2 linked regions of the Ruficoccus amylovorans genome follow. Each later gene encodes a partner of the first gene's protein in a complex. Links are inferred from orthologs where the notes say so. Each region holds a gene or a part of one and is shown on either strand. Other genes may lie near its edges.

The links.
Region 2: the proteins of secA (region 1) and secY are in contact, whole or in part, in a crystal structure (PDB 3DIN), measured with the Thermotoga maritima proteins. The link is inferred for Ruficoccus amylovorans from one-to-one orthologs. Residues at the interface, in WP_004082002.1 of Thermotoga maritima: Glu261, Ala262, Arg263, Lys300, Ala301, Arg302, Thr303, Ile304, Ile305, Leu323, Tyr324, Asp325, Pro326, Val329, Ser330, Tyr333, Ile336, Lys340, Phe345, Val349, Glu363, Phe364, Tyr374, Ser375, Gly376, Gly377, Glu393, Ile395, Thr482, Ser483; in WP_004081795.1 of Thermotoga maritima: Glu108, Gly109, Glu110, Glu111, Ala236, Glu237, Arg238, Arg239, Ile240, Thr241, Ile242, Gln243, Tyr244, Ala245, Arg246, Arg247, Val248, Thr249, Gly250, Arg251, Arg252, Val253, Tyr254, Gly256, Ala257, Ser258, Thr259, Tyr260, Leu261, Pro262.

Annotation. Positions count from the first base shown.
Region 1 is NZ_JACHVB010000012.1:353,464-357,421, forward strand. The notes cover bases 236-3,881. They hold secA (preprotein translocase subunit SecA), read left to right. Parts: upstream 236-552; coding sequence 553-3,681; downstream 3,682-3,881. Other genes in these bases: dprA (DNA-processing protein DprA), read left to right, coding at 236-432; lnt (apolipoprotein N-acyltransferase), read left to right, coding at 3,714-3,881. Also shown: more of dprA, read left to right, coding at 1-235; more of lnt, read left to right, coding at 3,882-3,958. UniProt on the Escherichia coli protein: Required for protein export, interacts with the SecYEG preprotein conducting channel.
Region 2 is NZ_JACHVB010000013.1:52,448-55,755, reverse strand. Bases 258-3,253 are described here. They hold secY (preprotein translocase subunit SecY), read left to right. Parts: upstream 258-1,002; coding sequence 1,003-2,505; downstream 2,506-3,253. Other genes in these bases: map (type I methionyl aminopeptidase), read left to right, coding at 2,542-3,253; rplO (50S ribosomal protein L15), read left to right, coding at 484-957; rpsE (30S ribosomal protein S5), read left to right, coding at 258-450. Also shown: more of rpsE, read left to right, coding at 1-257; more of map, read left to right, coding at 3,254-3,300. UniProt on the Escherichia coli protein: The central subunit of the protein translocation channel SecYEG. Consists of two halves formed by TMs 1-5 and 6-10.

The sequences.
Region 1 (3,958 bases):
GCCGAGCAGAACCGGCAGGTCTTCGCCGTGCCGGGACGCATCGACCAGCCCTCCAGCCGCGGTTGCCACCAGTTGATCCGCGACGGGGCTACGTTGTTGACCTGCGTGGATGACTTGCTGGAGGAGTTGCAGTTCGCCGGGGAGCAGCTTCAGATGCCCGGTCTGGACGCGACTGACGAAGCGGGTGTTGACGGGGCCTCCGCCCGCGGTTTTTCCGGAAGCGGGCAGGCTACCGAGGCGCAGGCCGGTGGCTTGAGCGGCGACGAGGCCCGCGTGTACCGCTACCTGTGCGAAAGCGGCCTGCGTGGCGCGGACGATATCGCCGGGGCGCTCGGGCTGCCAATGCCCGTCGTTGCGGCCACGCTCATGATGCTCGAACTGAAAAAGCGCGTCGTCAAACGCGCGGACGGCACCTTTGAGGCCCGGGGCTGAGCAGTTCCCGGGGAAGCGTCTTATCGGCGCTGCGTGGTTACGCACCCGGAGCTTGCCAAAGGGTGGATTTGTTGGCAACATTTCCGGCTTTTCCTTTTCCGAGCCGGAAAAGCCTGAATCATGATCACAAAGATTTTCAAGAAATTCGCGGGCAGTCACTATCGTCGCTTTCTGAAGAAAGCCCAGCCCATCGTCGCCAAGATCAACCAGCTTGAGCAGGAGTACCAGTCGCTCAGTGACGAACAACTACGCGCTAAAACCGAGGAATTCCGGGCCCGCTACACGAAGGAAATGGATGAGGTTCGTGCCCGCCTCGGGGACAATCCCGACCCGGAGCGTCTGGTCGAGGCCAACCAGGCTATCCTCGACGGCCTGTTGCCGGAGGCTTTCGCCACGGTCAAGAACGCCGCCCGCCGCCTTTGCGGAAAGGATGTTGATGTGATGGGCCACATGCTGCGCTGGGAGATGGTCCACTACGATGTGCAGCTCATCGGCGGCATGGCCCTGCACGACAACCGCATCGCGGAAATGGCCACCGGTGAAGGTAAAACCCTCGTCTCCACGCTCCCGCTCTATCTGAACGCGCTCTCGGGTCGCAATTGCCAGCTCTGTACCGTCAACGAGTATCTGGCCGAGCGCGACTCCCAGTGGATGGGGCACCTTTTCAAGTTCCTCGGACTCACCGTCGGGGTGATTAAAAACCAGCAGCCCCCCGAGGAGAAACGCGCCGCCTACGAGGCGGACCTGACTTACGGTACGGCTTCGGAATTCGGCTTCGACTACCTGCGCGATAACGGCATGGCCACCCGCGCCGAGGATCAGGTGCAGCGCGACCATTACTACGTCATCGTGGACGAAATCGACTCCATCCTTGTTGACGAGGCGCGCACGCCGCTCATCATTTCCGGCCCCGTGCAGGATGACCGCCAGGCCCCGTTCATGGAGCTCAAGCCCGGCATCCAGAAGCTCGTTTCGCTCCAGACCAACCTCTGCACCCACCTGGCTAACACGGCCCAGGAGGCGCTCATGAGCGGCGACCTCGACAACGACACCCGCCTGGACGCTCTCAACAAGCTCGTCCAGGTCAAGCTCGGCATGCCCAAGAACCGTTCGCTGATGAAGCTGATGGAGCACGGCAACATCCGCCGCGCCTTCGAGAAGCACGACGCCGAGATGCACTCGGATTTCCAGAAAAAAATCCTCTACGCGCTCAAGGAGGAACTCTACTACACCATCGACGAAAAGCAGCACCAGAGCGATCTGACCGAAAAGGGTCGTTCCACCCTGCGCCCGGATGATCCCGACGCCTTCGTCCTGCCCGACCTGCCCACGATTTTCAACGAAATCGAAAGCGACCAGTCCCTCTCCGACGAGGAGAAGATGAAGGAAAAACAGAAGGAGGAGGAGCTTTTTGGTCGCCGCTCGGAGGACATCCACTGCATCAGCCAGCTCCTGCGCGCCTACGCCCTGTACGAGCGTGACAAGGAGTACGTCATCCACGAGGGCAAGGTTGCCATCGTCGATGAAAACACGGGCCGCATGATGCCGGGCCGCCGCTGGTCCGACGGTCTCCACCAGGCCGTCGAGGCCAAGGAAGGGGTCAAGATCGAGAAGGAGTCCAAGACCTACGCCACCATCACCGTCCAGAACTACTTCCGCCTCTACGAAAAGCTGGCCGGGATGACGGGGACGGCCGAGACCGAGGCGGGTGAGTTCCACGACATTTACGGGCTCAACGTCATGGTCATCCCGACGCACAGACCCTGCCAGCGCATCGACGAGAACGACGTCATTTACAAGACTCGCCGCGAGAAGTACAACGCCGTCATCGAGGACATCAAGGTCGCCCATGAAAAGGGTCAGCCGGTGCTCGTCGGGACGGCTTCGGTCGAGGCTTCCGAAGTCCTCAGCCGCATGCTCCAGCGCACGAAAATCCGCCACAGCGTGCTCAACGCCAAGTACCACCAGCAGGAGGCCGAAATCGTCTCCCAGGCCGGGCAACCGGGCGGCGTCACCATCGCCACCAACATGGCCGGTCGCGGCACGGACATCAAGCTGGGGGAGGGCATCAATGAAAAGGGTGGGCTGCTCGTCATCGGCACCGAGCGGCACGAGTCCCGCCGCGTGGACCGCCAGCTCCGGGGCCGCTGCGCCCGTCAGGGCGATAACGGGCGCTCGAAGTTCTTCATCTCGCTGGAGGACGACCTGATGCGCCTCTTCGCCAATGCCGGTCCCATCTCCAAGATTCTCCAAAGCTCCTTCCAGGAAGGTGAAGTGCTGGCGCACCCGCTGTTGAACCGCTCCATCGAGTCGGCGCAGAAAAAGGTCGAGCAGCAGAACTACTCCATCCGCAAGCGCCTGCTCCAGTACGACGATGTGCTCAACAAGCAGCGTGAGGTCATTTACGGCATCCGCAACGACGCGCTCCACAGCGAGAGCCCGCGCGACGTCATCATGGAAATGGTGATGGAGGAGCTGGAAGCCCGCCTCGACACCATCGCCTCCGGCTCGGACAAGCAGCCCGAGTACAGCGACGTGCAGGGCCTGCTCTCCTGGGTCAACACGCACTTCCCGGTCGCCATCGAGGAGCAGGAAATCGAGGGCAAGACCCACGCCCAGTTGCTCAGCCTCTTCTCCGAGCGCATCAACAAGGCCTACGATCAGCGCGCCTCCGCCGAGGATGAAAAGGCTTTCAAAGGCCTGGAGCGCTACGTGCTCACCCGCGCCATTGACAAAAACTGGCAGGACCACTTGACCGAAATGGAAGATCTGCGCCGCGCCGTCGGCCTGCGCGGCTACGGGCAGAAAGACCCGCTCGTCGAGTACAAGGCCGAGGCTTTCACCTATTTCCAGGACATGATCGCCCGTGTGCGCACGGACATCTGCACCGGCATCTTCCGCGTAGCTATTATCCACAATCCCGCCGAACTGGAAGCCGCCCGCCGTCGCCTGATGGAGATGCAGCGCCGCGCCCAGGCCACCGGCCCCGAGAATGCCTCGGCCCCGGGTGCCGCCCCTGCCGGGCGCGGACCTGCCGCCGCCGGAGCGGGCCGGACCGCCGACGGCAAACCGATCAAGCTGCCCACGGTGCAGCCGGTCAAGCGTGAGCTGCCGAAGATCGGGCGCAACGAGGTCGTGTCCATCCGCAAGGGCGGTCAGACCCAGACGCTCAAGTGGAAAAAGGCCGAGGAAATGGTCCGCGACGAGGGCTGGGAACTGGTCCCGCCCAGCGAAACGGCCAAAAAGTAGCGCCGGTTCTCCAGCCACATCCCGCTAAAGCCATGAGCACTCCACACGGGGCCGAGTCCACCGGGCGCGCGCCCCTGCGATGTATCATGGCTGGCGTGGCGCTGGTCTTTACAGTCCTGCTGACGGTTATCGCCTTTCCGCCCTTCGATGTGGCCGAGGCGGCCTATGTCTTGGCCGTCCCGCTCTTGCTGTGGACGACTGCCCGGCCCCGCTGGCGCAGATTTCTGCTCGGGGCCTGGGGCGCGTACGCGGTTAGCTGGTTCTTCCTCCTGATCTG
Region 2 (3,308 bases), on another replicon or contig:
AAGGTCGTCAAGGGCGGCCGTCGCTTCAGCTTTGCCGCGCTGGTCGTCTCCGGCGACGGCAAGGGCAAGGTCGGCATCGGCTACGGCAAGGCCAAGGAAGTTCCCGAAGCCATCCGCAAGGGTACCGAGCGTGCCCGCGCCAACCAGGAAGACATTTGCCTGAAGGGCCGCACCATCCCGCACGAAGTGCGCGGTGAGCATGACGGCGGTCTCGTTATCCTGCGCCCGGCCTCCGAAGGTACCGGTGTCATCGCCGGTGGCGGTATCCGTGCCGTGCTCGAAGCTGTCGGCATTCAGGACGTGCTGTCCAAGTCGCTCGGGTCGAACAACCCCGGCGCTATGGTTAATGCCACCCTGGAGGGTCTTCGCCAACTGCGCAGTGCCGAGCAGATCGCCCGGATCAAGCAGGCTGGCACCAAGAAGGAAGAGCCGGCTGCAACGCTGGCTTAATATCCATTCGTCTACGAGAGGAAATCCCTTATCATGAAACTTCATTCCCTGAGCAACAATCCCGGCGCTACCCATCGCAAGAAGCGCAAGGGCATCGGCCCCGGCACCGGTCTGGGCAAGACCTCCGGTCGTGGCCAAAAAGGTCAAAAGGCCCGTTCGGGCGCGAGCATTCGCCCCGGTTTTGAGGGTGGCCAGATCCCGTTGTACCGGACGCTTCCGCACCGCGGCTTCAACAACTACAAGTTCCGCAAGGAATACGAAGCTGTGAACGTCAGCGTGCTCGAAAAGCTCGACGCGACCGAGATCACCGTCGAAAGCCTGAAGAAGGCTGGTATCGTCGCCCGCAAGTCGAAGCTGGTCAAGGTGCTTGGCCACGGTGAGCTGACCCGCGCCATCACGGTGACGGCGGACAAGTTCTCCGAAAGCGCCAAGCAGAAGATCGAAGCCGCCGGCGGCAAGGTCATCCTGACCCAGCCCGCCGAGGAAGCGCCTGCGAAGGGGGAGTAAACTCCCTCCGGGCCTTCGGCCTGTGACCTCAACACTGCTGCACCGATGCTTAACGCTTTCCTCAACTGTTTAAAGATCCCCGAACTGCGGAGCCGGATTCTCTTCACCTTCGGCATGGTGTTCGTTGCCCGCGTGGGCGCGGCCATTCCATTGCCCGGGTTTAATCCGAAGCCGCTTCAGAACTTCTTCGAGTTCCAGGCCTCCGCCACTGACGGGGTCTTGGGACTTTATAACATGTTCACGGGGGGCGCTCTGCTAAACGGGGCCGTGTTTGCCCTGGGCATCATGCCGTACATTAGCGCGTCGATCATCTTGCAGTTGATGGCGGCGGTGGTTCCGACCCTCGCCCGCCTCCAGCAGGAGGGCGAAATCGGGCGGCAAAAAATCACCCAGTACACCCGCTACCTCACTATTGGTATCGCGGTTGTGCAGGGCCTGCTGCTGAACCTCGCGCTGATCCGCTATCCGGACCGCGTTTTCCAGGGCTTCGATGTCAACCAGTGGGGGGCGATTGTGATGATCGACCCGACCTGGTTCCTCATCACCTCTACGATCTTCCTGACCGCCGGCACCATTCTGCTGATGTGGATCGGGGAACAGATTACCCAGAACGGGATTGGCAACGGTATTTCACTGCTGATCACGATCGGTATTCTGGCCCGCTTCCCGAGCGCGGTGGTGTCGGCCTGGCGTCTGGTCACGGCGAAGGCCGGGGCCGAAGCCAGTATGAGTGTGCCCAAGGCAGTATTGATGCTTATCCTGTTTGTGGCCGTAGTAGCCGGTATCGTGGCCGTCACACAGGCGGTACGAAAAATACCGGTCCAGTACGCCAAACGTGTCGTGGGCCGAAAGGTCTTCGGCGGGCAAAGCTCGTTCCTGCCGCTGAAGGTGAACTACTCCGGTGTTATGCCGGTCATCTTCGCCAGCGCCATCATGCTATTCCCGGCTCAAATCCTGAGCAGCCTGGCGGGTGTCTTCAACAGCGCCTTTCTCGAAAACCTGGCCAACACTTTCAGCATGACCGGGGTGGGGTATTACATCACCGAGGCTGTGCTGATCATGGGCTTTAGCTATTTCTGGGTCTCGATCATGTTCAAACCGATCCAGATCGCCGACGACCTGAAGAAAAACGGCGGCTACATCCCCGGCGTACGCCCCGGTGAGCCGACGGCCCGCTTCCTCGACTTCGTCATGACCCGCCTGACCCTGGCCGGTGCTATTTTCCTGACCGTGATCGCCCTGTTCCCGAACCTGATCATGGCGACCCAGCGGATTCCGCAGGACATCGCCCTGTTCTTCGGTGGTACCGGTACGCTGATCGCCGTGGGTGTCATGCTCGACACCATGCGTCAGGTCGAAACCTATTTGCTCCAGCGCCATTACGACGGCTTCCTCAAGAAGGGCCGTAGCCGTTCGCGCTCCAGCTCACGCACCCGCCAGATGGTGGATTCCTCCGAACTCAAGAACCTGGGCACCTTCTGGATCATGCTCGGCATACTCTTCGTGGTCGGTATTGTGTGCTGGGTGCTGCGTACCCAGGCGCTCTAATTTATCATGTTGCGCCGAGCCGGATACCAGCCCCCCGTGAAGACCGCGGCCGAGATTCTCGCCATGCGCGAGGTCTGTGCCGTAGCCGCCACGGTGCTGGACAAGCTCTGTCAGTTGGTCAAACCCGGCGTCAACACCTACGATCTCGACCAGGAAGGCCGTCGCCTGATGGATGAGATGGGTGCCGAGAGTGCGTGCTACAACTACACGCTCGGGCACAAAGTTTTTCCCGCCTACACCTGCCTGTCGGTTAACGACGAGGTGGTGCATGGCATCGGATCGCTCAAAACCGTTCTGGCCGAGGGGGACAACATCACCGTCGATGTTGTCGTCCGTTTCAACGGCTGGATCGGTGACAACGCCCGCACGGTCATCGTGGGGGAGGGGAGCGACGAAATGAAGCGCCTCGTGCGCACAACCGAAGAGTCCTTTTACAAGGGCTTGGAAATGGCCCGGCCCGGCAAGCGGGTGGGGGACATTTCCAACGCCGTCCAACGCTACGTCGAGGGACAGGGGTATTCGGTGGTGCGCGACTTTGTCGGCCACGGCGTCGGTACCGGCATGCATGAGGAGCCTCAGATTCCGAACTACGGACGCCGCAACACCGGAGAGCGTCTGCGCCCCGGCATGACTCTGGCCATAGAGCCAATGGTCAACGCCGGCAAGCCCGCCATCCGTATGTCCAATAACGGCTGGACCGCCCTCACCAAGGACGGCGAACCGGCTGCTCACTACGAGCACACCGTGCTCATCACTGAAAACGAACCGGAAATCTTAACAATTCCGAAAAAATAACTTTGCAA